Regions from separate parts of the Pseudomonas sp. CH61 genome, predicted to be linked through region 2. Evidence: predicted binding sites of a transcription regulator. Region 2 holds the regulator's gene; the other holds the start of a gene.
What was found. The regulator sigma-54, encoded in region 2, starts transcription at its own class of promoters, with help from an activator protein. The targets are predictions, from matches to a motif close to ANTGGCATNNANNTTGCTNT.
Positions count from the first base shown of each region.

Region 1 (15,877 bases), 710 kb from region 2:
GTCATCACGGCATCTCACCCGCCAACAAGGGCCGGGCTTTGCGGGCAAAAATTGAAGACCTCAACGAGCGGGCGACAACAAGCCGCCTCTCGGAGGTACGCATCAAAATCAAAAACGGGATTAGCTGACGACAGCGCCTTTCGGGCCACTGGCGATCAGTGCGGCGCCGCAGGCGGTTTTCATGCCGTCCAGTGCGATGGGGGTGCCATCGACGGTGTAGGTGCTGCTGCCCTCGGCAATCGGGAAAACCCCTTTGCACAGCGGGCAGCTGACCTTGTGCCCGACCCCGGCAATCGGCTTGCCGTTGAGGTCGGTCTGGGAGAAGGCTTCGAGGACTTTGCCACCGTGAGTGGTGGAGTCGCCCAAGCGAATTGCGTCTTTCATTGCGTCATTCCTTTGACCGAGGGTGGCTGGCTCGGCGAGCGACCCTGTCGTTCCTGCCTGCGTTCAGCAGGCGTTAGTGCCGATTTGATATCAAAATCCGTGCCAGCCACTATATGGCCATTACTCAGTAAGGGTTTGCGCCGGATGCCTGTGGGATAAATCGATTTTTACTGGGGAAACCGCGTCAAAGTGCGCAAGAAGTTGCGCAGTGCTGTGCAACTTCTTGCGCACTCGGCTACAGGGCCCGTGTGACGTGGGCTGCAGGCGATTGGCGGGCGCTTTTTCGAAGGCAGGTGCGCAAGAAGTTGCGCACTTGGGCGGCTGATCGATTTCTGCCAAATCGATGGCGATTGCACTGACCTCAGCGTGAACAGGCGAAGGTCTGCAGTGGATCTTCAGCAGGTTGTGGGTCTGTTTCGCGGTATCCTGCGCGTTCTGATTACGGACGTTTTTCCATGCTGGTGATTTCCAACAACGTGCATCTGCCGGATGCCGAGATCGAACTGACCGCCATCCGCGCGCAAGGCGCCGGTGGGCAGAACGTCAACAAGGTCTCCAGCGCCATGCACCTGCGCTTCGACATACCGGCCTCGTCGTTGCCCGAGTTCTACAAGGAGCGGTTGCTGGCGCTGCGTGACAGTCGCATCACCAGCGACGGCGTGTTGATCATCAAGGCCCAGCAATACCGCACGCAGGAAGCCAACCGTGCCGACGCGCTGGAGCGTCTGGTCGAGCTGATTCTCAGCGCGACCAAAGTCGAAAAGAAACGCCGTCCGACCAAACCGACCCTCGGCTCAAAGAAGCGCCGACTCGAATCGAAAACCAAGCGCGGCAGTATCAAGGCCGGGCGCGGCAAGGTGGATTTCTAGTCTTCGCGATACTTGGCGGTGTGCTTGTACAGATACACGCTCAGCGCCAATCCGCTTAGCGAGGCGAGGGCAGCGAAGAGGAAGATCGAGGCGAAACCGAAGCCCGCCGCAATCGCCCCGGCCAATGGCCCGGTGATCCCCAGCGACAAGTCGATGAACAGCGAGTAAGCGCCGACGGCTGCGCCGCGACTGGAGGCCGGCACCAGATTCACCGCTTCCACGCCCAGCGCCGGGAACACCAGCGAGAAACCAAACCCGCTCAATGCCGCTCCGGCCAGCGCCCAATGTGCGTCCGGCGCCAGCCACAACAGCAGCAGACCAAGGGTTTCCACCGACAGACAGGCAATCGCCACACGAAAGCCGCCGAGGCGGTTGATCAGGTTGCCGAACAACAGGCGCGCACCGATGAAGCTGGCGCCGAACAGGCTCAGGCACAGTACGGCGTTGTCCCAATGCTGGGTCGCGTAATACAGGGTGATGAAGGTGGCGATGGTGCCGAAGCCGATCGAACCCAGCGCGAGACCGCAGCCATGGGGAAACACTTTACCGAGCACATGCATGAACGGCAGACGCTCGCCGGCGACAATCGGTGCCGGCGTTTTCGGCCAGGCTAGCAACAGGCCCAGCGCGGCGAGCAGGATGATGCTGACGCCCATGCTCCACAGACCCAACTGGCCGACCAGCCACACACCGAACGGGGCGCCGACCGCCAGTGCGCCGTAACTGGCGATGCCGTTCCAAGAAATCACCTTGGCGGTGTTTGCTGCGCCGACCCGGCCAATGCCCCAGCCGATCGAGCCGGAGCCGACAAGGCTTTCCGCGCTGCCCAACACCAGCCGGCCGATCAACAGACTGATCAAACTGAGCATCGGCATGCTCGGTGTCCACGCCGAAATCAGCATGAACACACCGCTCAAACCACACCCGGCGAGGCCAATCATCACCGCGCGTTTGCTGCCTTGGTTGTCGATGATCTTGCCGGCGTACGGGCGGCTGAGCAGGGTGGCGAGGTATTGCACGCTGATCACCAGACCGGCAATCACCGCACCAAAGCCCAGATCACTGTGCACATAACCCGGCAACACCGCGAGCGGAATGCCGATGTTCAGGTAACCGATAAAGGTGAAGAGGACGATGGAAACGACTTGCAGCGTAACCGCCAGGGGGCGCTGGGGTTCTGGCATAGAGGATGACATGGGTAACGATCCACGGGAGCGGCAGATTAGATAGGCTGCTTATGATACCGGCGCGGACGGATCTGGGGCGGGAAAAGTAAAACTATTTGCCGGGAGGCTACTTCAGGATTTGGCCGGGGCAACCAGTTGTGTGGTGACCAGCGCCGCCAGGGCATTTTCTTCGCTGCCGAAACGGGCGAGCAGGGCGGCTTGTTTCTCGGGCGAGAGACGGTTCCAGATCTCGATCATTTTCTCGGTGGCGCCGATCAGTACGGCAGCTTGGCTTTCGGAGAATTCGTCGGTCATGGCGGGCTCGGGTTCAGGCAGTGTGGAAAGCGCATGTTAGCGCTTTCCACACGGTCTGTACGACGGGTCTTACTCTTCGTTGTCGGCCGGGCGGCTCTCAACGGCTTCTTTCGGCTCGGGCTGCCCCGCGCCGGCTTGTTGCGTGGTCGTCTGCTCAGGTACGTGCAGGCTTGGGAAGGGGAGATTAGGAATCTCGTGCATGGTTGCGCTCCTCGCTAAGTCTGTTGATAGATCTGGTAGATCCGCGCTTTTAGAAAGCCTGCGCAGGATACAGCAGGAAAAATGACAATCAGACTTTTAATTCAAATTAATGCGACAGATGGCCGCAGGGGGCGCAAAAACGAAAGGTCACCACAAAACAAATGTAGGAGTGAGCCTGCTCGCGATAGCGGTGTATCAGTCAACTAAGATGCTGGCTGATACACCGCTATCGCGAGCAGGCTCACTCCTACAGGGGTACTGCGGTGCTTTGACTATTTGCAGACGCTGGCGATGGCTTCGGCCAGCAGCGCGAGGCGGGTGGCGTCGATACCGGCGACGTTCGCCCGGCCCGAGCTGACCATGTACACGCTGTGATGCTCGCGCAGTTGCTTCACTTGCTCCGGCGACAGGCCGGTGTAAGAGAACATGCCGCGCTGCACACCAATGTGTGCAAAACGCTCGCGCAGGCCATGCGGTTCCAGCGCTTCAACCAGGCCGCTGCGCAGTTGCGCAATGCGCAGACGCATGGCTTCCACTTCATCGGCCCAGCGCGCTTTCAGCTCCGGGTCGGCGAGGATGGTCGCGACCACTGCCGCGCCGTGATCCGGCGGCGTCGACCACAGGTTGCGGGCGATGTTGGCCAGTTGGCTGCGGATGTCGATGAGCTTGTCGGCGGTTTTCGCGCAGACGATCAGCGCACCGGTGCGGTCGCGGTACAGGCCGAAGTTCTTCGAGCAGGAACTGGTGATCAGCAGCTCAGGCACCTCGGCCGCGAACAAGCGGGTCGACCACGCATCCTGCTCCAGACCGTCGCCAAAACCCTGGTAGGCAAAGTCGATCAGCGGCAGCAGGTTGCGGCTGCGCACCACATCGAGCACACGCTGCCAGTCGTCATGGCTCAAGTCAAAACCGGTCGGGTTGTGGCAGCACGCGTGGAGCAGCACCACATCACCTTTCGGTACTTCGTTGAGTACGGCGAGCATGGCGTCGACGTCGAGGCGGTTGTCACTGCCCACGTACGGGTAGTGACTGACCTTGACCCCGGCCGCGGCGAAAATGGTTTCGTGGATCGGCCAGGTCGGGTTGCTCAGCCATACGCCTTTGCCCGGCAGGCACTGGGCGATGAAGTCGGCAGCCAGACGCAGGGCACCGGTGCCGCCCGGGGTCTGGGTGGCGCCGGCGCGCTGTTCGGCGATCAGCTTCGAGTCGGCGCCAAGTACCAGCTCATTGATGACTTTGCCGAACAGCGGGTTGCCGTGGCCACCGATGTAAGTCTTGGTGTCCTGGCTTTCGACGAGGCGCGCTTCAGCGATTTTCACCGCTTCCGGGATCGGCGTCAGGCCCTGGGCGTCCTTGTAGACGCCAACGCCCAAGTCGAATTTGCGCGGGTTGCTGTCCTGCGCATACGCCTCCATCAAGCCGAGGATCGGGTCGCCGGGTACCCGGCCGATGGCGTCGAAATGCATTACTTGCGTCCTTCTGCAGTCTTGGCCACTTCGTCAGTGCGCGCGGCCATGATGAAGTCGTTGCGGTGCAGGCCTTTGATCGAGTGGCTCCACCAGGTCACGGTGACTTTACCCCACTCGGTCAGCAGGCCCGGATGGTGACCTTCGGCCTCGGAGATCTCGCCGACCGCGTTGGTGAAGGCCAGCGCGTGCTTGAAGTTCTTGAACAGGAAGACCTTCTCCAGTTGCATGATGCTGTCACGTACTTCGATGTTCCAGTCAGGGATCTGCTTGATCAGAATCGGCAGTTCCTCGTCGCTGACTTGTGGCGCATCGGCGCGGCAGGCTTCGCAGTGGGCTTGGTTCAAAGTGGACATGGTGTATTCCTGAAATCGAGTGTGTTTTTTTTATTAAAGCGTTTGAGCCGTCAATGCCGTCACGCTAAACCAAAGTGGCGGCGACTGACAGGCTCAATTGTCAGCAAAAGTCGCGGTTCACGCGGCTTTCGGTTTCGGCGGAAATTTCGGTGCGTGCAGGCCCAGCTGCATGCCTTGGCGAACCATGGCCATGATGTCTTCATGGGCCACGTCGAACAGACGCTTGAGGTTCGGCAGGACAAAGTACAGCGGTTGCAGGATGTCGATGCGATACGGCGTGCGCATGGCTTCGAGCGGGTCGAAGGCCTGATGTTCAGGCTCGTCCGACAGCGAATAAACGGTTTCTTTCGGCGAGGACAGGATGCCGCCACCGTAGATGCGTTTGCCCTGCGGGGTGTCGACCAGGCCGAACTCGATGGTCATCCAGTACAGACGCGCCAGATAAACGCGTTCTTCCTTGGTGGCCTGTAGGCCGAGCTTGCCGTAGGTGTGGGTGAATTCGGCGAAGTACGGGTTGGTCAGCAGCGGGCAGTGACCAAAGATCTCGTGGAAAATATCCGGCTCTTGCAGGTAGTCCAGCTCTTCGCGGGTACGAATAAAGGTCGCGACCGGAAATTGCTTGCTGGCCAGCAGTTCAAAAAACGTCTGGAAGGGGATCAGTGCCGGAACGCGGGCGACCTGCCAACCGGTGGTTTCGCCGAGCACCTTGTTGATCTCGCCGAGTTGCGGAATGCGGTCGTGGGGCAGACCGAGTTTTTCGATACCGTCCAGGTACTCCTGGCAGGCACGCCCTTCGATCACTTTCAACTGGCGAGTGATCAGCGTGTTCCACACCGCGTGTTCTTCGGCGGGGTAGTCGATAAAACCTTGCGCATCGGGCTCGCGGGCCACGTATTGCGTCTGCTTCATACTGCTCTCCTGCTAGGGGAATTCGTTCTTGTTATGTCCAGCGATGGATTCAGAATTACCTGAGAGCGGGTTGATGTGCAGCAGGTTGAATGGCCTGTGCGTAGGAAATTTCTCTGTAATTCGTAAAGTTATCGTTACGGTTTGACCGCCGTCGCGCATTTTCGGTGATTTTCAGGTTTGAAAAGCCTGGTGCCTGTCACATAATCTTGACAACTATCTACGCGCCTCGGCAGAAAAGTCGTGGCGCTATCCCTTGTGCGAGCGAGCCTGCTCGCGAATGCGATTTGTCTGACACATTAATGTTGAATGTGCCGCCGTCTTCGCGAGCAGGCTCGCTCCCACAGGTTTTGTATTTAACCTTATGACTGGTTTAGCGGGTTTTCTCCTATGCGCATCAAAGTCCACTGCCAGAACCGCATCGGCATCCTGCGCGACATCCTCAATCTGTTGGTGGCGTACGGGATCAACGTCGCGCGCGGTGAGGTCGGTGGTGAGCACGGCAATGCGATCTACCTGCACTGCCCGAATCTGATCAATATCCAGTTCCAGGCGCTGCGACCGAAATTCGAGGCGATCGCTGGGGTGTTCGGCGTCAAGCGGGTAGGGCTGATGCCCAGCGAACGACGGCACATGGAGTTGAACGCCTTGCTCGGCGCGCTGGAGTTTCCGGTGTTGTCGATCGACATGGGCGGCTCGATCGTCGCCGCCAACCGCGCGGCGGCGCAGTTGCTCGGTGTACGGGTCGATGAAGTGCCGGGGATTCCGCTGTCGCGTTACGCCGAGGATTTCGATTTGCCAGAGCTGGTGCGCGCCAACAAATCGCGAATCAACGGCATGCGGGTCAAGGTCAAGGGCGACATCTTTCTGGCTGACATCGCGCCACTGCAATCGGAGCACGACGACAGTGAAGCGATGGCCGGCGCGGTGTTGACCTTGCACCGCGCCGACCGCGTAGGCGAGCGCATCTACAACGTGCGCAAGCAGGAGCTGCGTGGCTTCGACAGCATCTTCCAGAGCTCCAAAGTCATGGCCGCCGTCGTGCGTGAAGCGCGGCGTATGGCCCCGCTGGATGCACCGCTGTTGATTGAAGGCGAAACCGGCACCGGCAAGGAATTGCTCGCGCGTGCCTGTCACCTCGCCAGCCCGCGCGGGCAGTCGCCGCTGATGGCGCTCAACTGCGCAGGCCTGCCGGAGTCGATGGCCGAGACCGAGCTGTTCGGCTACGGCCCCGGCGCCTTCGAAGGGGCGCGGGCCGAAGGCAAGCTCGGCCTGCTGGAATTGACGGCGGGCGGCACGCTGTTTCTCGATGGTGTTGGCGAAATGAGCCCGCGCTTGCAGGTGAAGTTGCTGCGCTTTCTACAGGACGGTTGTTTCCGTCGCGTTGGCAGTGATGAAGAGGTTTACCTGGATGTGCGGGTGATCTGCGCCACCCAGGTGGACTTGTCCGAACTGTGCGCACGCGGCGAGTTTCGCCAGGATTTGTATCACCGCTTGAACGTGCTCTCGCTGCACATCCCGCCGCTGCGCGAATGCCTCGACGGACTGACGCCGCTGGTCGAGCACTTTCTCGATCAGGCCAGTCGGCAGATCGGTTGCTCGCTGCCGAAACTGGCACCGGCAGCGATGGATCGGCTCAGTCATTACCACTGGCCGGGCAACGTGCGGCAGTTGGAAAACGTTTTGTTCCAGGCGGTTTCACTGTGCGATGGCGGCACGGTGAAGGCCGAACATATTCGGCTGCCGGATTACGGCGTGCGTCAGCCGCTTGGTGATTTTTCGCTGGAAGGTGGCTTGGACGAAATTGTCGGGCGCTTCGAGAAAGCGGTGCTGGAGCGGTTGTATTCCGAGCATCCGAGCAGTCGGCAGTTGGGTAAGCGACTTGGGGTTTCACACACCACCATTGCCAACAAGCTGCGTGAATATGAAGTCGGCAAAACCGAGTCGTAGCCCAAACATGTGTGGGTAGTGATGGCCTCTTCGCGAGCAGGCTCGCTCCCACATTTGAAATGCATTCCCCTGTGGGAGCGAGCCTGCTCGCGAAAGCGATAGTCCAGGCAACACCAGCGCCAGACTTTGCCACCTACCGGCATAACACCGCCGGTTTTTCGACTTCGATACATTTCCAATTCCCCCGCAAGATCCTCCAAGTCCTTTGTTTACCGGGTCTTTGTGCGCCAGAAAAAAGTTGGTCTGCAAATTGCTTATGGCTCAGCAGTACAGCGGTGGGCGGCAAACGTCCGGCATGCAGAGGAAAGAGTGTGGACAAGTACCTTTATGTGGCAATGACCGGCGCCAGCCAGAACGCACTGGCGCAGAAGGCTCATGCCAACAACCTGGCGAACATCTCCACCAACGGTTTTCAGCGCGACCTGGAGCAGGCGCGTTCGATGCCGGTGTTCGGTGACAGCTTTCCGGCGCGTGCGTTTGCCATGAGCGAACGGCCCGCCACTGATTTCACCCCAGGCTCGCTGGTGCAGACCGGTCGTGATCTCGACGTCGCCGTGACCGGCAACGGTTTCATTGCCGTGCAGAACCCGAACGGCGGCGAAAGCTACGTGCGCACCGGCAGCCTCAACGTTGACGCCCTCGGCGTTCTGCGCGCCGGCAACGGCATGCCGGTGATCGGCAATGGCGGTCCGATCGCCGTGCCGCCCGAGCAGCAGATCGAAGTCGGTGAAGACGGCACCATCAGTATTCGTGCGATGGGCGAAGGCCCGCGTGTCATGGCGGAAGTCGACCGGATCAAACTGGTCAACCCGGACATCAAGAACATGAACAAGGGCCTCGACGGCTCGATCTACACCAAGGACGGCCAGCCGGCGCCGGCCGATGCCAACGTCAAACTGGTGTCGGGTTTCCTTGAGTCGAGCAACGTCAACGCCGTCGAAGAGATGACTTCGGTGCTGGCATTGGCCAAGCAGTTCGAGTTGCACGTCAAGATGATGAACACCGCCAAAGACGACGACCAGGCCATGGCTCGGGTCTTGCAGATCAGCTAATTATCAGAACGTCGCGCCGAAAATCAGGCGCACGAGGAGAATCGAATGCTTCCGGCTCTATGGGTTGCCAAAACCGGTCTGTCCGCCCAGGACACCAACCTGACCACCATTTCCAACAACCTGGCGAACGTGTCGACCACGGGTTTCAAACGTGATCGCGCCGAGTTCCAGGACTTGCTCTATCAGATCAAGCGTCAGCCAGGCGCTCAGTCGACCCAGGACAGCGAACTGCCGTCGGGTCTGCAACTGGGTACTGGTGTGCGCATCGTCGGCACTCAGAAAAACTTCACCGCCGGCAGTCTGCAAACCACCGAGCAGCCGCTGGATATGGCCATCGACGGTCGCGGTTTCTTCCAGATTCTGCAGCCGGACGGCACCACGTCCTACACCCGTGACGGTACCTTCCACCTCGATTCCAACGGCCAGATCGTTAACGCCAGCGGTTTCGCTCTGGAACCGGCCATCGTCATTCCGAACGATGCCCAGACCTTCACCGTCGGCCGTGACGGCACGGTGTCCATCACTGTCGCTGGCAACGCCGCGTCGCAGGTGATCGGCAACCTGCAAACCGCCGACTTCATCAACCCGGCCGGTCTGCAAGCCGTGGGCAACAACCTGTTCCTGGAAACCGCCGCTTCCGGCGCGCCGCAAGTCGGCACCCCGGGTCTGGCCGGTTTCGGTACCACCCTGCAGAACACCCTGGAAACCTCCAACGTCAGCACTGTTGAAGAGATGGTCAACATGATCACCACTCAGCGCGCTTACGAGATGAACTCCAAGGTGATCTCCACCGCTGACCAGATGCTCTCGTTCGTAACGCAGAATCTGTAATCAAGTCTATGAGGCGGCCATGAGGTCGCCTGCAACACCGTGAGGTAGGGTCATGAATCGCTTTGTATCTGTTCTGGCATTGAGTGGGGTCGTCTCGCTCGCGGGCTGCGTCGCCCCGACGCCCAAGCCCAATGACCCTTACTACGCCCCGGTGTTGCCGCGCACGCCGTTGCCGGCTGCGGCCAATAACGGCTCGATCTATCAGGCCGGCTTCGAGCAGAACCTGTACAGCGACCGCAAGGCTTTCCGGGTCGGTGACATCATCACCATCACCCTGAACGAGCGCACGCAGGCGAGCAAGAACGCCAACTCGCAGATGGACAAGAACAGCGACAACAAGGTCGGTCTGACCTCGTTGTTCGGCTCCAGCCTGACCACCAACAACCCGATCGGCGGCAACGACCTGAGTCTGAACGCCGGCTACAGTGCCGACCGCTCGACCAAGGGCGACGCCAAGTCCGGGCAGAGCAACAGCCTGACCGGTTCGATCACCGTGACCGTCGCTGACGTGCTGCCCAACGGCATCATCGCCGTGCGTGGCGAGAAGTGGCTGACGCTGAACACCGGTGACGAACTGGTGCGCATCGCCGGTCTGGTGCGCGCCGATGACATCGCCACGGACAACACTGTGTCGTCGACCCGGGTCGCCGATGCACGCATCACCTACTCGGGTACCGGCGCGTTTGCCGATACGAGTCAGCCAGGCTGGTTCGACCGTTTCTTCCTCAGCCCGCTGTTCCCTTTCTAGGTGGCTACGTTGAATTTCAAGAGCCTCATGCTGGCTGCGGCGTTGATGTCCGCAGCCTTTGGTGCCCACGCCGAGCGGCTGAAAGATATCGCCAGCATTTCCGGCGTGCGTTCCAACCAGTTGATCGGTTACGGCCTGGTGGTCGGGCTTAACGGCACCGGTGACCAGACGACGCAAACCCCGTTCACCCTGCAGACCTTCAACAACATGCTCTCGCAGTTCGGCATCAAGGTGCCGCCGGGATCGGGCAACGTGCAGTTGAAAAACGTCGCGGCAGTGTCGATCAGTGCTGACTTGCCGGCGTTCGCCAAGCCTGGTCAGCAGGTCGACATCACGGTGTCCTCGATCGGTAACTCCAAGAGCCTGCGCGGCGGCACACTGCTGCTGACCCCGCTCAAGGGTATCGACGGCAACGTCTACGCGGTCGCTCAGGGCAACCTGGTGGTTGGCGGTTTCGACGCCGAGGGCCGTGACGGTTCGAAGATCACCGTCAACGTTCCGTCGGCCGGTCGCATCCCTGGCGGTGCTTCGGTGGAGCGTTCGGTGCCGAGCGGTTTCAATCAGGGCAACAGCCTGACGCTGAACCTCAACCGTTCCGACTTCACCACGGCCAAACGTATCGTCGACAAGATCAACGACATGCTCGGCCCTGGCGTTGCGCAAGCCATCGACGGCGGTTCGATCCGGGTCACCGCGCCGCTCGATCCGAGCCAGCGCGTCGACTACTTGTCGATCCTGGAAAACCTTGAAGTCGATCCGGGTCAGGCAGTGGCGAAAGTCATCATCAACTCGCGTACCGGCACCATCGTCATCGGCCAGAACGTGAAAGTGTCGCCAGCCGCCGTGACCCACGGCAGCCTGACCGTGACCATCACCGAAGACCCGATCGTCAGCCAGCCCGGCCCTCTGTCCAATGGTCAGACCGCTGTCGTGCCGCGCTCGCGGGTGAATGCCGAGCAGGAAGCCAAGCCGATGTTCAAGTTCGGCCCGGGTACCACCCTCGACGAGATCGTCCGTGCGGTGAACCAGGTCGGCGCGGCACCGGGTGACTTGATGGCGATCCTTGAAGCTCTGAAGCAGGCCGGCGCGTTGCAAGCCGACCTGATCGTGATCTGAGGCCGACCCTTATGGACATGCGCAAAAGCGGTCTGGTCAGCAGCAGCGATTCGGGTTCCTACTCGGACCTCAATCGCCTGAACCAGCTCAAGGTCGGCGACAAGAACAGCGATGCGAACCTGCGCAAAGTGGCGCAGGAATTCGAATCGCTGTTCCTCGGCGAGATGCTCAAGTCGATGCGCTCGGCGACCAACGCCTTGGGTGAAGACAATCCGCTGAACACGCCGGCGGCCAAGCAGTATCAGGAAATGTACGACCAGCAACTGGCCGTTTCCATGTCCCGCGAGGGCGGTGGTATCGGTCTGGCCGACGTGCTGATGCGGCAGATGTCGAAGAACAAACCGCTGGCACCGGGTGAGGCTGCGGCCGCGTCCGCTGCCAAGCAGGAAGAGGCCAAGGCGAAAGCTGCGGCCGTGGTCACACCGGTTGCCGCTGGCACCGTTGCTACCAACGGCTCGTTGTCGCGTCTCAATGGCGAGCGCCCGTTGTGGGCATCGCGTTCGGTGAACGCGCCGAACACGCAACTCGCTCATCGCAATGACATGGAAATGATCAACCAGCGTCGTCTGGCCTTGCCACCGAAACTGGCCGATCGTTTGCTTGCCGGGCTGGTGCCCTCAGCTACGCCGGCAGCCGCCACGCAGTTGCCGCCGCGCGCGACCACCGCCGCCACCACCGGCGCCGGCCCGTTGTACAACGGCGACTGGCTGGCGCGCGCCGAGGGCGAAAAAGCCTCGGGCGCACAGATGCAGGTCTACGGTCGCGCCATGGCGCAGATTCCGCTGGCACCGGCGAAAAAAGCCTTCAGTTCCGCCGACGAATTCGTCAACACCATGCTGCCGATGGCCAAGGAAGCGGCCGACCGTATCGGCGTCGATCCGCGTTATCTGGTGGCGCAAGCGGCGCTGGAAACCGGTTGGGGCAAGTCGGTCATGCGTGCCCAGGATGGCAGTAGCAGCCACAACCTGTTCGGCATCAAGGCGAGCAGCAACTGGAAGGGCGATTCGGCCCGGGCGATCACCAGCGAGTTCCGCAATGGCGAGATGGTCAAGGAGACGGCCGAGTTCCGTTCCTACGCCTCGTACAAGGACAGCTTCCACGATCTGGTGACTTTGCTGCAGTCCAATAATCGCTATCAAGATGTCGTGAAGTCTGCCGATAACCCAGAACAGTTTGTACGCGAGTTGCAAAAGGCCGGTTACGCCACCGACCCGAACTACGCAAGCAAGATTTCGCAGATTGCCAAGCAGATGAACAGTTTCCAAAACTACGCTGCGGCGGGTGTCTCCACCACGCCTTTATAAGGCACAAGGTATAAGGTCTGAACCATGAGTTTGCTCAATATCGGGATGTCGGGACTGACGGCCAGCCAGTCCTCTTTGGCTACGACAGGCAACAACATTGCCAACGTCGACACCGCCGGTTATTCACGCCAGCAAACCGTGCAGGGCACCAAATCCTCGCAGCAGTACGGCACCGTGTTTATCGGCACCGGCACGACCCTGGCTGACGTTCGCCGGGTCTACAACTCTTACCTGGAATCCCAGCTGCACACGGCAACTTCGCTCAACAGCGAAGCAGCGTCATACCTCGCGCAGGCGACGCCGCTGGACTCCACGTTGTCCGACACCAACACCGGCCTGACCGGTGTGCTGCAAAAGTTCTTCACGACGATGCAGGGCGTGTCGACGTCTGCGACCGATGACACCTCGCGTCAATCGGTGCTGACCGGTGCGCAAGCGCTGACCAGCCGCTTCAACTCCATCGCCAAACAGCTCAACGACCAGAACACCACCATCAACGGCAGCCTTGGCGACATGGCGGCCCAGGTGAACAAGCTGGCCACCTCGATTGCCAACCTGAACCAGAAGATCGGTGAGATCTCCACCAGCGGTGGTGCGCCGAACGATTTGCTCGACAGCCGTAACGAAGCCGTGCGCCAGTTGTCCGAGCTGACCGGCGCGCAGGTCGTCGAGCGCGGCAGCAGCTTCGACATCTACGTCGGTAGCGGCCAGCCCCTGGTCATTGGCAACTCCGCCAACTCCCTGAGCACTGTGCCGCTCAAGGATGATCCATCGCGCATGGGCATCCAGATGGATCGCGGCTCGAGCACCATCGACATCACCTCGGTGATCAGCGGTGGCGAAATCGGTGGTCTGCTGACTTATCGCAAAGAAGTTCTCGATCCGTCGCTCAATGAGCTGGGCCGTGTGGCCCTGGTGATCGCTGATCAGGTCAACAGCCAGCAAGCCCAGGGCATCGACAAGAACGGTGACTTCGGCGCAGCGCTGTTCAACAACATCAACAGTGCCGCGCTGATCAGCCAGCGCAGCATCGCGAAGGATGGCAACAGCGCAGGTTCGGGCAACCTCGATGTGACCATCAAGGACAGCGGCAAGCTGACCACCAGCGATTATCAGGTCACGTTCACCAGCGCCACCGACTACTCGGTCAAGCGCTCCGACGGTACCGATCTGGGCACCTTCAGCACCACCACCAATCCGCCGCCAGTGATCGACGGTTTCACCCTTGCGCTCAAGGGTGGGGCGTTGAGTGCCGGTGACAGCTTCAAAGTGACGCCGACCCGCAATGCGGCCGCGAGCATCCAGACGGTGCTCACCGATCCGAAGAAAATTGCTGCGGCCGGTCCGTTGACCGGTGTGGCCAGCGCCAACGGTCTGGGCAATTACACCCAGCCGACACTCAGCTCCAAAATCGATATCTACAACCCGACTGCCCAGGCTGACATGCAGGCGGCGCTGAAAAACTCGACGCCGGTCAAACTGGTGTTCGGTGCGGTCTCCGGGGGCAGCCAGTCTTACACTTTTGTGGATGCCAAGGGCGGCCTCATCAGCAGCGGCACCATCGTTCCCGGTCAATCGAACACGCTGGACCTGAAAGTCGGCATCGTCGATGCCAGCGGCAACCCGGTACTGGACACCAGCGTCACGCCGAACGTGCAGAAAACCTTCTCGGTGCAGACCACCGTTGGCGGCACGCCGAAGCCGGGCGAAACCTTCACCATGAACCTGACCGGTGCGGCGTCTTCGGACAACCGCAACGCGCAAGCGCTGGTTGGCCTGCAAACTGCGCAGACCGTCGATACCGGTTCGGCGAGCAAGGGCATCAGCCTGACCGACGCCTACAACAAGCTGGTGACCAACGTCGGTACCAAAACCGCTCAAGGCAAGTCCGACAGCACCGCGACCACAGCGATACTGGATAACGCCAAAGGCGCGCGCGACTCGCTGTCCGGGGTCAACCTGGATGAAGAAACCGGCAACCTGGTCAAATACCAGCAGTACTACACAGCGTCCTCGCAGATCATCAAAGCTGCGCAGGAAACTTTCGCCACGCTGATCAACAGCCTTTAAGGAGTCGTAATTCATGCGCATTTCCACCGCCCAGTATTACGGCACGCAAGCGTCGGACTATCAACGTAACTTCAACAAGGCTGTGGCTACCGCCAGCGAGGCGAGCAGTCTGCAGCGCATCACCAACGCCTCCGATGATCCGATCGGCGCCGGTCGGTTGCTGCAACTGGGCCAGCAGGCCGCGATGCTGGATCAGTACAAGACCAACGTCGACACCACCAAGAATTCGTTGAATGTGCAGGAGTCCACGCTGGATTCCATCACCACCGCACTGGCGCGCGCCAAGGAACTCGCCCTGGCCGCCAACACCGGCACGCGTACCGACAAGGATCGCCAGGCTTACGCTGCGGAACTGAGTCAGATCCAGCAACAAGTGCTGGGCCTGATGAACTCCAAGGATGCCAACGGCAACTACATGTTCTCCGGTTCGAAGACCGATACCGCGCCGTACTCACAGAATGCCGACGGCACTTACACCTACAACGGTGACCAGACCACGATCAACCTGGGCATCGGCGACGGTATGACGGTCGGTACCAACACCACCGGTTGGGATGCCTTTCAGCAGACCATCAACACCGGCCGCACCAGCACCAACATGACGGCTCCGGCAGTGGATGACGGCCGTGTCGTGCTGTCCAGCGGTACCGTTGGCAATGTTGCCACGTACAACTCCAAGTTCTCCGGTGGTCAGCCGTACACCGTTAGCTTCGTCAGCAGCACCCAGCTGCAAATTACCGACGCGCTGGGTAACGACGTGACGGCCGAAGCCAGCCAGAATGGCGCGATCGTCAACACCACCGGCACCAACCAGACGGTCAGTTTCCGTGGTGTCGACCTGAAGCTGAACATCAACCTGAAAGCGGGTGACACCAACCCGGACGCGGTCATTGCCGGACACAGCTTCCAGTTGTCGACCCAGCCGGATTCGTTCACCACCGCGCGCAGCCCGGGTAACCCGTCTACTGCGGTGATTACCGGTTCGACCATCACCGACCAGTCGGCCTATACAAACGCCTTCCCGCAAGGCGGCGCGGTGCTCAAGTTCACCAGCGCCACGGCGTTCGATCTGTATGCGGCGCCAGTCACTGCGGACAGCAAACCCGTGTCGTCCGGCACCGTGGCTGGCGGCAACGCGACCGC
Region 1 is NZ_CM182098.1:933,325-949,201, forward strand. It holds gene AC5SEM_RS04245 (RHS repeat-associated core domain-containing protein) at 1-5, opposite strand, end outside; gene AC5SEM_RS04250 (PAAR domain-containing protein) at 121-384, opposite strand; gene arfB (alternative ribosome rescue aminoacyl-tRNA hydrolase ArfB) at 840-1,253, shown strand; gene AC5SEM_RS04260 (MFS transporter) at 1,250-2,437, opposite strand; gene AC5SEM_RS04265 (hypothetical protein) at 2,552-2,734, opposite strand; gene AC5SEM_RS04270 (hypothetical protein) at 2,804-2,935, opposite strand; gene AC5SEM_RS04275 (amino acid aminotransferase) at 3,208-4,401, opposite strand; gene AC5SEM_RS04280 (4a-hydroxytetrahydrobiopterin dehydratase) at 4,401-4,757, opposite strand; gene phhA (phenylalanine 4-monooxygenase) at 4,875-5,666, opposite strand; gene AC5SEM_RS04290 (sigma-54-dependent transcriptional regulator) at 6,054-7,613, shown strand; gene AC5SEM_RS04295 (flagellar basal body rod protein FlgF) at 7,925-8,665, shown strand; gene flgG (flagellar basal-body rod protein FlgG) at 8,711-9,496, shown strand; gene flgH (flagellar basal body L-ring protein FlgH) at 9,549-10,244, shown strand; gene AC5SEM_RS04310 (flagellar basal body P-ring protein FlgI) at 10,272-11,360, shown strand; gene flgJ (flagellar assembly peptidoglycan hydrolase FlgJ) at 11,372-12,664, shown strand; gene flgK (flagellar hook-associated protein FlgK) at 12,689-14,734, shown strand; gene AC5SEM_RS04325 (flagellar hook-associated protein 3) at 14,748-15,877, shown strand, end outside.
Region 1: a site for sigma-54 is predicted at 7,851-7,870, ahead of AC5SEM_RS04295 (flagellar basal body rod protein FlgF). Genes of this name have one in related genera too.

Region 2 (15,877 bases):
CGCAGTGGGCTACTGGAACATCAGCCCAGAACGCTTTCTCGACAAACCGCCGGTTACGTCGATCGAGACACCTATCGACTGGTATGCAACCAACACGCATACCCTGCAATACCTGCCGGATGGCAAGGTGCAGTATGAAATGACGTCCGAAAAAGCCGAGCACGTGAAGGCAACCGACGTCACGCTCGTGACCAAACCGGACCTGAACATGTATCGCGGAACGGATTTTCCGTGGCACGTGACCAGTGAGCGCGGTGAAGTGAACTCAGGCGGCACCGAAGTCGAACTGATCGATTCGGTACGCGTGCAGCGCACCGATGAGAAAAACCGCGGCACCCTGATCACCAGCACCCGCATGACCGTGTTCCCGCAGCAGGAATATGCGCAGACCGAGCAACCCGTTAGAATCGACGGCGCTGGCGGTGTATCGACCGGCGTTGGAATGAAAGCGTACCTGAAGGAAAGCAGGATACACCTGCTATCGAACGTAAGAGGACAGTATGAGGCTCGTTAAAACCCTCCCTATTTTGCTCAGTCTGGGCGCAGCACTGGGAAGCGTGAGCGCCTGGGCTCTGCCGAACGATCAGCAGCAACCTATCCGCATTCAGGCCGACGACGCCCAACTGGATGACAAGAACGGCATCGCCACCTACAAGGGCGACGTGATCATCACCCAAGGCTCGATGAAGGTGACCGGTAATACCGTGACCATCACCCGCACCCCGGCCGGCGATATCGACGTGGTGACTTCGGTGGGCAACCTTGCCTACTTCGAACAACTGCAGACCGCTGGCGACACCAAGCCGGTTCAGGGCTGGGGCGTGACGATCCAGTACCATGCTGCGCAGAATCGCGTCGTGCTGATCGACAAGGCCAAGGTTGTCGACAAGGACAACAACACGACGCAAGGCGAGAAAATCGTCTATGACACCGTGAAGAAACTGGCCAGCGCCGGTCGCGCTACCGGCAGCAAGGTTACCGAGTCGCGTCCGCGCATCGACATGGTGATCCAGCCGAAGAAGAAAACCGACGAGAAAACCCAGTAATGGCAACTCTGAAAGCTCAGCACCTGGCCAAGGCCTATAAAAGCCGCCAGGTCGTGCGTGATGTCAGCCTGTCGATCGACAGCGGCCAGATCGTCGGCCTGCTCGGCCCGAACGGTGCCGGCAAGACCACCTGCTTCTACATGATCGTCGGCTTGGTACAGGCCGATCAGGGCCGCGTACTGATCGATGATCTGGACGTCAGCCACCAGCCAATGCACGGCCGTGCAAAGGCTGGCATCGGCTATCTGCCGCAAGAAGCGTCGATCTTCCGCAAACTGTCGGTGGCCGACAACATCATGGCCATCCTCGAGACCCGTCAGGAACTCGACAAGGCCGGTCGCCGCAAAGAGCTGGAAAGCCTGCTGCAGGAATTCCACATCAGCCACATCCGCGACAACCTCGGCATGAGCCTGTCCGGTGGTGAACGCCGCCGGGTGGAAATCGCTCGCGCGCTGGCAACGGCACCGAAATTCATCCTGCTCGACGAACCGTTTGCCGGTGTCGACCCGATCTCGGTCGGCGACATCAAGCAGATCATCCACCACCTCAAGGCCAAAGGCATCGGTGTGCTGATCACCGACCACAACGTTCGTGAGACGCTGGATATCTGCGAAACCGCTTACATCGTCAACGATGGTCAGTTGATTGCCGAGGGCGATGCAGAAACCATCCTGGCCAACGATCTGGTCAAGGAAGTGTATCTGGGCCACGAGTTCCGCCTGTAAGCGCAACAGTGCCCGGTGCGCCGCCCGGGCGCTGTATCGATTCAAGCAGGATTTAATACGCTTTAATTGTTACAGCGCTCTAGGCAAACACTTCAGTTTCAGGCATATAATTTGCTTAAGTTTGGCGCTCCGGCGCCCTGTAGTGGATGGCGCATAGCGCCGGCGAATAAGGTGTTAAGCCCCTGCCATGAAACCATCGCTAGTCTTGAGAATGGGCCAGCAGCTGACGATGACACCGCAGCTGCAACAGGCCATCCGCCTGCTCCAATTGTCGACCCTGGATCTGCAACAGGAAATCCAGGAGGCGCTGGAATCCAATCCGATGCTCGAACGCCAGGAAGAAGGCGACGACTTCGACAATTCCGACCCCATGGCCGACAACGCCGAACAGAAGCCCACCGAAATCCAGGAACCCTCCTATCAGGAAACCGCGCCGACGGTGGACAACCTCGAGGACGGCGAATGGAACGAGCGCATCCCCAACGAGCTTCCGGTCGACACGGCCTGGGAAGACGTCTACCAGACCAGCGCCAGCAGCCTGCCCAGCAGCGACGATGACGAGTGGGATTTCACCACACGCACGTCCGCCGGCGAGAGCCTGCAAAGCCACCTGCTATGGCAACTGAACCTTGCACCGATGTCCGACACCGATCGCCTGATCGCCGTGACCCTGATCGATTGCATCAACAATCAGGGCTACCTGGACGAAACCCTCGAAGAGATCCTTGAGGCGTTCGACCCGGAACTGGACATCGAACTGGACGAAATCGAAGCCGTCCTGCACCGCATCCAGCAGTTCGAACCGGCCGGCATCGGCGCGCGCAATCTCGGCGAATGCCTGCTGCTGCAATTGCGCCAGTTGTCGGCCAAGACACCTTGGCTGGCTGAAGCGAAACGTCTGGTCAGCGATTACATCGACCTGCTTGGCAGCCGCGACTACAGCCAGTTGATGCGGCGCATGAAGCTCAAGGAAGACGAACTGCGTCAGGTCATCGAGCTGGTGCAAAGCCTTAATCCGCGCCCGGGTTCGCAGATCGAGTCAACCGAAGCCGAATACGTCGTGCCCGACGTGATCGTGCGCAAGGACAACGAACGCTGGCTGGTCGAACTCAATCAGGAATCGGTGCCACGCCTGCGCGTCAACGCCCAGTACGCTGGTTTCGTCCGCCGCGCCGACACCAGTGCCGACAACACCTTCATGCGCAACCAGTTGCAGGAAGCTCGCTGGTTCATCAAGAGCCTGCAGAGCCGCAACGAAACCCTGATGAAAGTTGCCACCCAGATCGTCGAGCATCAGCGCGGTTTTCTGGAGTACGGCGACGAAGCGATGAAGCCGTTGGTCCTGCATGACATCGCTGAAGCGGTCGGCATGCACGAATCGACGATTTCACGGGTGACCACGCAGAAATTCATGCATACCCCGCGCGGTATTTATGAGCTGAAATACTTTTTCTCCAGCCACGTCAGCACCTCCGAAGGCGGCGAATGCTCGTCCACGGCGATCCGCGCGATCATCAAAAAACTGGTTGCTGCGGAAAATCAGAAAAAGCCGTTGAGTGACAGCAAGATCGCTGGTTTACTGGAGGCACAAGGCATTCAGGTGGCTCGCCGCACCGTCGCCAAGTACCGCGAATCCCTCGGGATCGCGCCTTCGAGCGAACGCAAGCGGTTGATGTAAGCCACGTTACAGCGTTCCAGTGGCAGGCTATCCAGCCTGCCGCTTTATGCACTGGCAACGAAGGAGAAGCTGTATGCAAGTCAACATCAGTGGACACCAACTGGAAGTGACCGAACCTCTGCGCGACTACATCAACGAAAAACTCGACCGATTAGAGCGCCATTTCGACAAGATCACCAACGTGCAAGTCACGATGTGCGTCGAAAAGCTGAAGCAGAAAATCGAAGCCACCTTGCATATTCCCGGCGGAGAAGTGGTTGCCAATGCCGAGCATGACGACATGTATGCCGCCATTGACCTGCTGACCGACAAGCTGGATCGCCAACTCAAAAAGCATAAGGAAAAGACCCAAAGCCTCCTCCAGGGCGCGACAGGTCGATAACCCCCCATTCCATGATCCGACTTGAAAGTATCCTGACCCCCGGCCGTTCCCTTGTGAACGTGCCGGGCGGCAGTAAAAAGAAAGCCCTCGAACAAATTGCCAACCTGATCGCCCGCGAAGTGCCGGATCTGGCCATGCAGGATGTCTTCGAGGCGTTGATTGCCCGTGAAAAACTCGGTTCCACCGGTTTTGGTAACGGCATCGCCATCCCCCATTGCCGCCTCAAGGGTTGCCAAGCGCCGATCAGCGCGCTGATGCACCTTGACGCTCCGATCGATTTCGACGCCATTGACGGCGCTCCGGTTGACCTGCTGTTTGTTTTGCTGGTCCCGGAAGCCGCCACCGATGCGCATCTGGAGTTGCTACGTCAGATCGCCAGCATGCTGGATCGTAAGGAAGTGCGCGAACAGCTGCGTAGCGCACCGAGTAGCGAAGCCTTGTATCAGGTCGTCCTGAGCGAGCAGAACGGGCATTAATCATGCGTTTGATCATCGTCAGCGGCCGTTCCGGCTCGGGTAAAAGTACGGCTCTGGATGTCCTTGAGGACAACGGCTATTACTGCATCGACAACCTGCCCGCAGGCTTGCTGCCGGAACTCGCCGAACGTGCGCTGATTCATACTGAGCTGGCGCAACCGCTGGTGGCCGTGTCGATCGATGCGCGTAACCTGCCGAGTCATCTGACGCGCTTTCCCGAGCTGCTCGAAGACGTCCGGGCCAAGCACATCCAGTGCGATGTCCTGTATCTGGACGCCGACGAAGAAACCTTGCTCAAGCGTTTCTCCGAAACCCGCCGTCGCCACCCGCTGAGCAACGCCAATCGCTCGCTGGCCGAAGCGATCCAGGATGAAACCGCCCTGCTCGGCCCGATCGCCGACCTCGCCGACCTGAAGATCAACACCACCAATCTGAACCTGTATCAGCTGCGCGACTCCATCAAGCTGCGCCTGCTGAATCAGCCAGAGCCGGGCACCGCGTTTCTGGTCGAGTCATTTGGCTTCAAGCGCGGCATGCCGGTGGATGCAGATCTGGTGTTCGACGTGCGCTGCCTGCCCAATCCGTACTGGAAGCCGGAACTGCGTGCGCAATCGGGTCTCGATGCGCCGGTGGCCGAGTACCTCGCGGCGCAGCCGGAGGTCGAAGAAATGTTTCAGGACATCGTCACCTACCTGCACAAATGGTTACCGCGCTTTGCCGCGAGCAACCGTGCCTACGTCACCATTGCCATTGGCTGCACCGGCGGACACCATCGCTCCGTCTACCTGACCGAACGCCTGGGTCAGGCCCTGCAGAAAACCCTGAAGAACGTCCAGGTTCGCCACCGCGACCTCACTTAAAGGATTCACACCGCGATGCCTGCTCTGGAAATCGAAATCATCAACAAGCTGGGCCTGCATGCCCGCGCATCGGCCAAGTTTGTCGGGGTGGCCGGGCAGTATCCGGATTGCACGATCAGAGTAGGCCGCACGCCAGAGACCACGGTTGACGGTAAAAGCATCATGGCAATGATGATGCTGGCAGCTGGCAAGGGCACCAGAATCTATCTGAGTACTGAAGGGCATCAGGAACAGGAAGCGCTGGATGCGCTGGTGGCGCTGATCAACAACTATTTCGACGAAGGTGGCTGACAGCCAAAATCAAAAGATCGCAGCCTTCGGCAGCTCCTGCATTGGAATGCGTTCCCTGTAGGAACTGCCGAAGGCTGCGATCTTTTGATCTGCTTCAGCCCAACGCCGTATCCATCACCATCATCAGACAAAACCCGATCAACAGGCCAAGGCTGGCCAGTTTGTCATGACCATGGCGTCGTGATTCCGGGATGACCTCGTGGGTCACCACCAGCAACATTGCCCCCGCCGCCAGTGCCAGACCTAATGGCAGCAGCACCTGCGCCAGACCGACCAGCCACGCACACAGCAACGCAAACACCGGTTCGACCAGACCTGACGCCGCGCCGATCAGGAACGCCTTGACCCGCGACATTCCTGCCCCGGCCAATACCAGCGCAATCACCAGACCTTCCGGCACATCCTGCAGGGCAATGCCCATGGCCAGACTGTCCGCGTCCGGCATGCCGCCGCCAGCGGAGACGCCGACGGCCATGCCTTCCGGGATGTTATGGGCAATGATGGCGAACACGAACAGCCAGATCCGTGGCGGAATCACCGGATGCTCGACGGTGCCGACGAGCATTTCCGGGGAAGCGCCGGAAACCCTGCGATCGACCAGATACAGCCCGAACGCCCCGAGCATGATGCCGAAGCAGATCAAGCCACTGGCGCCCCACGGAGTCAGACCCAGGCTTTCGGCGGCAGCGATACCCGGCACGATCAGCGAAAACGCCGTCGCCGCCAGCATCACCCCGGCGCCAAAACCCAGCAAGGTATCGCTGAGTGCCTGCGGCATGCGCCGAATCACCAGCACCGGCACCGCGCCAAGCGCCGTGCCGAGGGCGCAGATCGCGCCGCCCTGCAACGCCCGCGACAGCCTCGGCTCGAGATTCAGCCATTCCAGGCCGTGAGCGACCAGCAAGGTCATGCCCGCCAACAGCAACAGCGATCCCACTGCGTAACGAAACATACGCCCACTTCCGATCGCCAGTGTTTCAGTGCCCATAGTCAGCCTTGGATTGTTTTTATAGAAGACTTAAACCAGTGCGGCCTGATAGCGCGCAGCCACTTCAGGCCAATTGATCACGTTGTAGAACGCATTGATGTATTCCGGGCGACGGTTCTGATAGCGCAGGTAATAGGCGTGCTCCCAGACGTCGAGACCGAGGATCGGCGTGTTGCCATTCATCAACGGGCTGTCCTGATTGCCGCTGCTTTCCACGATCAGTTTTTTCTCCGGGGTCACGCTGAGCCAGGCCCAGCCGCTGCCGAAGCGGGTCAGCGCGGCTTTGGTGAACGCTTCCTTGAAACTGTCGAGACCACCCAGTTGCTCATCAATCGCCTTGGCCAACGCGCCATCCGGTTTACCGCCGCCGTTGGGCACCATCACTTCCCAGAACAGCGAATGGTTGGCGTGACCGCCGCCCTGATTGATCACTGCCGCACGGAGTTTTTCCGGCAGATCCTTAACGCTGGCGACCAGTTTTTCTACCGGCCACTCAGCGTATTCAGTGCCGTCTACCGCCGCGTTGAGGTTGTTGATGTAGGTCTGGTGATGCTTGGTGTAGTGAATCTCCATGGTTTGCGCATCGATATGCGGTTCGAGGGCGTCGTAGGCGTAAGGCAAGGCAGGCAAGGTAAAAGCCATTTCAATGGACTCCATGGTGATGTGGGGCAGGCGCGCGGCGCGCATTGCCGGTATCCGGGTGCAGCAGGCGCTGGGTGCGCGGGTATTCGCCGTGTTCACTGATGAAATTCAGCAGCTCGACGTAGGTCTTGCTGCTCTGGCGCAGCGCTGCTTCACGCAAGGCCAGGCGCTGACGTTCGTCCTGCATGGTCTGCAACAGTCGTTGATGGATCGCGCAGAGGTATTCGGCGCTCTCCTCCGGCTGGTTCAGGCGCAAGTGCAGATCCGCCAGGTTGTGGTGAGAAATGACGCAGGCCGCCACCGCTTCGTCGGCATCCGCCCAGCGTTCGAATAACACTTGCGCCAGGGCCAGGGCTTGCAGGTAAGCCTCACGGGCGTCGATCAATTCGCCGAGCATGAAGCAGCGATTGGCCCGTTCGATCGTGCGTTTCCAGTGCTCCATGGTGAGCCTCCAAAGCGGTTGCAGGTTTTACACGCCGCCGGCGGTGAGTTTCTCGGGATTGAGCAACTCTTCCAGCTGGCTGCGCGACAGGTCGGTATGCTCGAGGGCGACGTCGATCACCGCGCGACCTTCCTTGTAGGCCTGCTTGGCGATTTCGGCGGCTTTCTGGTAACCGATAATCGGGTTGAGCGCGGTGACCAGAATCGGGTTGCGCGACAACGCCTCTTTCAAGCGCGACTCGTTGACCTTGAAGCTGGCGATGGCTTTGTCGCCGAGCAGGCGGCTGGAGTTGGCCAGCAGTTCGATGCTGCTCAACAGGTTTTGCGCGATGATCGGCAGCATCACGTTGAGTTCGAAGTTGCCCGACTGGCCGGCAATGGTGATCACCGAATCGTTACCGATGACTTGCGCGGCGACCATGGCGGTGGCTTCCGGAATCACCGGATTGACCTTGCCGGGCATGATCGACGAGCCCGGTTGCAAGGCCTCCAGTTCGATTTCGCCGAGGCCAGCGAGCGGGCCGGAGTTCATCCAGCGCAGGTCGTTGGCGATTTTCATCAGCGACACGGCCGTGGCTTTAAGCTGGCCAGAGACGGCGACGGCGGTGTCTTGCGAGCCGATCAGCGCGAACAGATCCTTGCCCGGGGTGAATTGCACGTCGGTCAACTGGCTCAACTGACGGCTGAAACGTGCGGCGAACTCAGGATGCGCGTTGATCCCGGTGCCCACCGCCGTACCGCCCTGCGCCAGCGATTGCAGACTCGGCAGCAAATCCTGCAGGTGGCCGATGTTGGCCTTGAGCTGCTGCGCCCAGCCATTGAGTACCTGGCTCATGCGCACTGGCATCGCGTCCATCAAATGCGTGCGGCCGGTTTTGACGTGGTGATGTACCTGCTCGGCTTTGTGCTCTATTACTTGCACCAGATGCAACAGCGCCGGCAGCAATTGTTCGTGCAGGGCCAGCGCAGCGCTGACGTGGATGGTGGACGGGATGATGTCGTTGCTGCTTTGGCCACAGTTGACGTGATCGTTGGCGTTGACCGGCTCACCGAGCAGGCGACTGGCGAGGGTGGCGATCACTTCGTTGGCGTTCATGTTGGAACTTGTGCCGGAGCCGGTCTGGAAGATGTCCACCGGGAAATGCTGCATGAAATCGCCTTCGAGCAAACCTTGCGCGGCGTCGCTGATGGCTTTGCCCTGCGCGGCAGTGATCTGGCTGAGTTCGACGTTGGCGCGGGCTGCGGCGGCTTTGGCGAGGATCAGCGCGCGGATGAATTGCGTCGGCATCGGTTTGCCGCTGATCGGGAAGTTATCCACCGCGCGCTGGGTTTGCGCGCCGTAGAGAGCGTCCACCGGCACCTGCAGTTCGCCCATGCTGTCGCGCTCAATACGTGTCTGAGGGTCTGCCATCAGTTATTTCCTATGTCGCGTTGTGTATGAAAGCGGGCCAGGCAAGGCGCAGTCCGCTGGTAATGGTTTTTCCCTTGCCAAGGACTGCAACGCAGTCTGGCCCGCTTTCAGACACAACCCGGAGGGCCGCGCCTGCTGTTGCGCAGGGCTGCGTTGCTCGGAGCTTATTTGGAACGACCAAACCTCACTCCTCGCGCCTTGCCCTGCGCAACAGCAGGCGCGGCGCGGCATAGGAAATAACTGATGGCAGACCCTACTCATCGGTAAATCCTTGGACTAATTCAATGAGAGGAATCGAGGGAAGCAGTTCGCAAGTGGCGAGCTGCCAGGTGTAGCGTTGCCAGCGGTTGAGCCGGCATTTGCACAGGGACAGGCGCTCCATTTCACGCAGCGGGCGCCAGGCTTGATCGAGACAGAAGCTGCGCCAGTGCCACGGCAAGGCGATGTCGGTGGCCGTGTCGAGCAGCAAACGGAAGGAGGTTTCAGCGATGGTCCAGGGAGACGTTGCCGTACAACAGGCCAGATACCGGCCTTCGGCCAGATAGTGTTCGATCAGGCGCGGCTCGTCGGGATCCATCGCGCAACGGATCTGGCGACTCATCCAGCGCCAGCTTTCGAGGTACGGCTGCTCGTGCAAGGCAGAACTCATGATCCGGGGCTCATCCGATAATGAGATTTATTATTAGATGATAATGAGAACCAAAACAAGAGCACCGAACGATGCAGATTTCAGGGTGGGAGCGAGCCTGCTCGCGAAGGCGTCGTGTCAGTCACCCTGGCGGTCGGCAGTAAAATCGCTTTCGCGAGCAGGCTCGCTCCCACATTGGTTTTGTGTGGAGCCAATAAAAAAGGCGCGCCACCCGATCAGGTGGCGCGCCTTTTGTGTAGGACGGCTGGGGTTTAGCTGCCCGCGACGGTCATCCGTTCGATCAACACCGAACCTGTGCGAATGTTGCTGCGCAGCTCCAGGTCATTACCCACCGCTACGATCTGCTTGAACATGTCGCGCATGTTGCCGGCGATGGTCACTTCCTGCACCGCAAACTGGATTTCACCGTTCTCGACCCAGAAACCTGCTGCACCACGCGAATAATCGCCGGTGACCATGTTCAAGCCATGGCCCATCAGTTCGGTGACCAGCAACCCGCGACCCATGCGCTTCAACAGCGCCGCCTGGTCTTCGTCGCCGTGGGTGACGAACAGGTTGTGCACGCCACCCGCGTTAGCGGTGCTCGGCATACCCAGTTTGCGTCCGGAGTAAGTGCCGAGGATGTACGACACCAACTCGCCTTTTTCGACGAAAGGTTTGGCATACGTCGCCAGACCATCACCGTCGTACGAAGCACTGCCCATAGCGCGCATCAGATGCGGACGCTCATCGATGGTCAGCCATTCCGGGAACAGCTTTTGCCCCAGAGTGCCTTCAAGAAACGACGATTTACGATACAGACTGCCGCCAGACACCGCCGAAAGGAAACTGCCAAACAGCCCCCCCGCCAGCTCTGCGGAAAACAGCACCGGCACCTCGCAGGTCGGCACCGGACGCGCGCCGAGACGGCTTGCCGCCCGTTGCGCAGCACGCTGACCGATGCTCACCGGATCGGCCAGCAGTTCTCCCTGACGGCTCACGTCATACCAGTAATCACGCTGCATCTGGCCATCAGCCTCGGCGATCATCACGCAACTCAGGCTGTGCCGAGTCGAGGCATATCCACCGATAAAACCGTGGCTGTTGCCGTAAACGCGGCAGCCCTGATGGGTGCTGAGGGTGGTGCCATCGGCGTTCTTGATCCGCGCATCGGCGTCGAATGCTGCCGCCTCACAGAGCAGAGCCTTCTCGATAGCTTGCTCCGGAGTGATGTCCCATTCATGGAACAGATCGAAATCCTGTTGCTCGCGGGCCATCAGCGCAGCGTCAGCCAGGCCCGAAGCTTCGTCTTCCGAGGTATGTTTGGCGATGGCCAGTGCCGCAGCAACGGTCTCGCGAATCGCATCCGGGCCGGTTGCCGAGGTGCTGGCCGAGCCTTTGCGCTGACCTACATACAGCGTGATGCCAAAGCCCTGATCGCGGTTGAATTCGACCGTTTCGACTTCGCGCTGGCGCACCGAGGTCGACAGACCCTGCTCGAGCGACACGGCTACTTCGCAGGCGCTGGCGCCCTGACGCTTGGCTTCGGCGATGATCTGCTCGACTTGTTCCTGCAGTGCCGGCAATGCCTGCGGGCCGACGCTTTGAACTGCACTCATGCTCATCTCCACTCAAATTCTGCTTTCGGCTAGGGTCATCGAGCGACCGGGCCGGACAAGCGGCCCCCGACTGGTTATCATGGCGGCGTTTCTTTGCGGACTGCCACCATGGTTGATTCTTACGACGACTCCCTCGATACGGGAGAAAAAAGCAAATCTCAGGTCAAACGCGAGCTGCATGCTCTGGTTGACCTCGGCGAGCGCCTGACAACACTCAAGCCTGACTTGATCGCAAAACTGCCGCTGACCGACGCCATGCGCCGGGCCTTGGCCGATGCGCCCAAGCACACCGCGAACATCGCGCGTAAACGGCACTTGCAGTTCATCGGCAAACTGATGCGCGATCAGGACACTGACGCGATTCTGACCTTGCTCGATCAACTCGATGCCTCCACTCGCCAGTACAACGAGCGTTTCCACAATCTCGAACGCTGGCGTGATCGCCTGATCGCGGGCGACGATGCCGTGCTGGAAAAATTCGTCGTCGAGTACCCGGACGCCGATCGCCAGCAACTGCGTTCCCTGATCCGTCAGGCTCAGCACGAGGTTGCGCAAAACAAACCTCCTGCTTCCAGCCGCAAGATCTTCAAGTACATCCGTGAGCTGGACGAGACTCAACGCGGCCTGCGTTGATATTCGCCACCGGGTGGTCGCCCTGCGCGCCACCCGAAGCTCCACCTCTTCTTATGCGCCCGTGCCACCCACGGTGATCGCATCGATCTTCAACGTCGGCTGACCGACGCCTACCGGCACCGATTGCCCATCCTTGCCGCACGTGCCCACACCGCTGTCCAGCGCCAGATCATTACCGACCATCGACACCCGGCTCATCGCCTCGGGGCCGTTGCCGATCAACGTCGCGCCTTTGACCGGCGCAGTGATCTTGCCGTCTTCGATCAGGTACGCCTCGCTGGTGGAGAACACGAACTTGCCGCTGGTGATGTCGACCTGACCGCCGCCGAGGTTGGCGCAGTAGATACCTTTCTTCACCGAAGCAATGATTTCCGCCGGATCGCTTTCGCCACCGAGCATGTAGGTGTTGGTCATACGCGGCATCGGCAGATGCGCATAGGACTCACGACGACCGTTACCGGTGCGGGCCACGCCCATCAGGCGCGCGTTGAGCTTGTCCTGCATGTAGCCCTTGAGTACGCCGTTTTCGATCAGCGTGGTGCACTCGGTCGGGGTGCCTTCGTCATCGACGCTGAGCGAACCGCGACGGCCGCTCAAGGTGCCATCATCGACGATAGTGCAAAGTTTCGAGGCAACCATTTCACCCATGCGCCCGCTGTAGGCGGAGCTGCCCTTGCGGTTGAAATCGCCTTCCAGACCGTGGCCGACCGCCTCATGCAGCAGCACCCCAGACCAGCCCGAACCCAACACCACCGGCAACGTACCGGCCGGTGCCGGAATCGCTTCCAGATTCACCAGCGCCTGGCGCAGCGCCTCACGGGCATAGCCCATGGCGCGGTCTTCGGCGAGGAAATAACGGTAATCGGTTCGCCCGCCGCCGCCATGCCCGCCACGCTCGCGGCGACCATTCTGTTCAACGATGACGCTGACGTTGAAGCGCACCAGTGGCCGCACATCCGCCGCCAGACCGCCGTCGGTCGACGCCACCAGAATCCGCTCCCACACACCCGCCATGCTGACGCTGACCTGCTGGATGCGCGGATCGAGTGCGCGGGTCGCAACGTCGATGCGTTTGAGCAGTTCGACTTTCTCGGCACGAGTCAGCACTTCCAACGGGTTATCCGGCGCGTATAACTGGGCAACGTCTTGAGTGGTGAACGCCTGTACCGTGCCGTTCTGACCCGCACGGGAGATCGAACGCGCGGCACGGGCCGCTGCGCCGAGGGCTTCGAGGGTGATCGCGTTACTGTAGGCAAAACCGGTTTTCTCACCGGACTGCGCGCGTACGCCGACACCCTGGTCGAGGTTGAAGCTGCCTTCCTTGACGATGCCGTCTTCCAGCGCCCAAGACTCGGAGATCTGGCCCTGGAAATACAGGTCGGCTGCATCGATGCCGGGGCCGGCCAGATCACCGAGCACGCCTTGCAGACTCTCGATCGTCACGCCGCCGGGCGCCAACAGGTGATCACTGACTGAGGACAACAACTCGCTCATAGGTTTACGCCTTAAATTCGTGTTCTGAAGCAGGCCGCTGTGCGCCCTGCGAGAAAAACCGCCGATGACTGGTCACCGGCATTCGCGCCCTGATGGACGCTTGTTCATTGCTGTCGCGCTCGGCCAACAGCACCGCCTCGCCTTGATCCTGACTCGCCAGCACGCGGCCCCACGGGTCGATAATCGCCGCGTGGCCAAAGGTTTCCCGCGGTCCTGGGTGGGTCCCGCCCTGCGCTGCGGCCAGCACATAACATTGTGTCTCGATGGCCCGCGCGCGAATCAGCACATCCCAATGCGCTGCGCCGGTCACCGCAGTGAAGGCTGACGGTGCGGTAATCAGTTCAGCACCGGCAGCACGCAATTCGCTGTACAGCTCGGGAAAGCGCAAGTCGTAACACACGGTCAGGCCAAGTCGGCCCACCGGTGTATCCGCCACCACCACGCCACTGCCATAAGCATAGTCATCGGATTCGCGGTAACGGCCGCGATTGTCCGCCACATCGACATCGAACAGATGCAACTTGTCATAGCGGGCAACAGTTTCGCCGTGTTCATCGACCAACAGCGAGCAGGCATTGACCTTGGCTGTCGGTTGATCAACCGGCGGCAACGGCAAGGTGCCAGCCACTATCCATAACTTGAGGTCGCGGGCGGTCTGTTTCAACCATGGCAGGATCGGTCCTTCGCCCATTGCTTCGGCGCGACCGATATCAGCGACGTCGCGACGGCCCATGGCAGCGAAATTTTCCGGTAGCACCGCGAGCTTCGCGCCGCCGGCAGCAGCCTGCTCGAGCAGGCGTCGGGCCTGAGCCAGATTGGCCAGCACATCGCTCTGGCTGACCATTTGAATCACCGCTAAAGACATGGCGAACTCCGCAAGAGGTATGCGGCCATGCTACTCCATCGGTTCAGGGGCTGGCTGTTCAAAAAGGCTTGTCGAAGGTGATTTTCGGCTCTTTCCATGGGCCTTTGACGGTGTATTTCACACTGGCGAAGCGCGCCACACGATCACCGATGAGCTTGTCGATCAGGAACAGTGCGCCGCCAACCGCTGGTGCGCCGACGATCAACGCTGCGATCGGCAGGTTGTTGGTCACCGGCAAGGTCACCAACAATTTGGCGTCGACCTTGTCGCCGACCAGATCCAGCGTGCCGTCCAGTTCGAGGTTGCTCGAAGGGCCGGTCAGGCGAATCGGCTCACGGGTGACATACACACCATTGTTTGCCACCAGCAGGCCTTTGACCCGGTCGTAGCTCAAGCCTTTACCGAACAGATCGGAGAAGTCCAGACGCAAACGGCGGCCGATCGAGTTGAAGTTGAGCAGACCGAACACCCGCAAAGCCTGGGCGCCGCCCTCCACTTCAACAAACTGGCCTTTGTTCAGCGACGCATCGAGGGTGCCGGAGAAACGCTTGGTCGCCAGCCATGCCGGCGAGCCCGGCCAACGGCCATCGACGTCCATGTGGAATTCTTCGCTGGTCACGCTCGGGGCAAAGCCCCAGCCCTTGAGGACATCAGCGAGATTCTTGCCGCCAATCCGGCCCTTGAACCAGCTGTTGGTCGCACCCGGCGTGCCTTCCCAACCGCCATTACCCTGCAACAGGATGCCTTTGAGGCCCATGTCGAGGTTGTTCAGGGCGATGCCTTTAGCGGTCGGGCGCACCTTCAACGACCAGCCGCCGACCAGATCCGGGCCGAGGAACAGTTGATTGATGGTGATATCCAGCGCGGGAATTTTCGTCGGATCGACCGATACCAACGGATCCGGCGAATTCTCGTCAGCCTGCACCGTCGGGTCCGGCGCCGGCAGTTTCACGTATTGCAGATTGACCGCAATCGGCACGCCCTTGGCGTCTGGCAGGCTTGCCGAACCTTTGGCCTGCTGGCTGTCGAGCGCCAGATTCCACGCGCCCGGCTTGCGATTGACCTGAACCGACGCCTGATCCAGCGTGGTGCCGAACGCGGTGAGCTTGCCGACCTTGAAATCAGCACTGTTGAGCAATTGCTTGGCGCTGCCGCCCGGATCCTGCCCAGCGTATTTGTTCACCAGGTCCTGCCACGGCGCGACGTCCAGCTCCGAGAGCACCCCGCGAATCCGCAAGCCTTTGGCACCCGGCAGCACGGCTTCGCCAGCACCGAGGAACAGCTCGCCACGGCCCTCGGCAAAATTGCTCGGCGGTGCCGCAAAGGTGAAATTGGCCAGTTGATCGTAATTGACCCAATAACGCCGCTCCTGCCCCTGCAAGGTCATGCGAAACACCGTGTCGCGACCGACATCTGCCGCCATGCCGAACGGCGCTGGCAGATCCACCGCCACACCTTTCATGCTGGAGCTGACCATCAACTGGCTATCGGCGCCGTCCAGATTCAACTGCAACTGATACGGAATCGTCCCTAACACTGGCAATGGCTGCGTCACGCCCAGCCAGTCGGTGAGTTTCTTCACCTCGACCTGCCCGGATGCCGCGACCCGGGTCTTGAGCTTGCCGGGACTGCCGTCGGCGAAGATCTGCGCAGTGACCGGTTTATCGAAGGCACGCGCGGCGATGTTCTGCCCGCTGA
Region 2 is NZ_CM182098.1:221,215-237,091, reverse strand. It holds gene lptC (LPS export ABC transporter periplasmic protein LptC) at 1-514, shown strand, start outside; gene lptA (lipopolysaccharide transport periplasmic protein LptA) at 501-1,046, shown strand; gene lptB (LPS export ABC transporter ATP-binding protein) at 1,046-1,771, shown strand; gene AC5SEM_RS00975 (RNA polymerase factor sigma-54) at 1,959-3,449, shown strand; gene hpf (ribosome hibernation-promoting factor, HPF/YfiA family) at 3,523-3,831, shown strand; gene ptsN (PTS IIA-like nitrogen regulatory protein PtsN) at 3,843-4,307, shown strand; gene rapZ (RNase adapter RapZ) at 4,310-5,167, shown strand; gene AC5SEM_RS00955 (HPr family phosphocarrier protein) at 5,183-5,458, shown strand; gene AC5SEM_RS00950 (ZIP family metal transporter) at 5,553-6,446, opposite strand; gene AC5SEM_RS00945 (superoxide dismutase) at 6,477-7,088, opposite strand; gene AC5SEM_RS00940 (DUF2753 family protein) at 7,090-7,530, opposite strand; gene AC5SEM_RS00935 (class II fumarate hydratase) at 7,558-8,940, opposite strand; gene AC5SEM_RS00930 (FagA protein) at 9,194-9,589, opposite strand; gene pmbA (metalloprotease PmbA) at 9,841-11,187, opposite strand; gene yjgA (ribosome biogenesis factor YjgA) at 11,296-11,820, shown strand; gene tldD (metalloprotease TldD) at 11,872-13,314, opposite strand; gene AC5SEM_RS00910 (carbon-nitrogen hydrolase family protein) at 13,319-14,179, opposite strand; gene AC5SEM_RS00905 (YhdP family protein) at 14,238-15,877, opposite strand, start outside.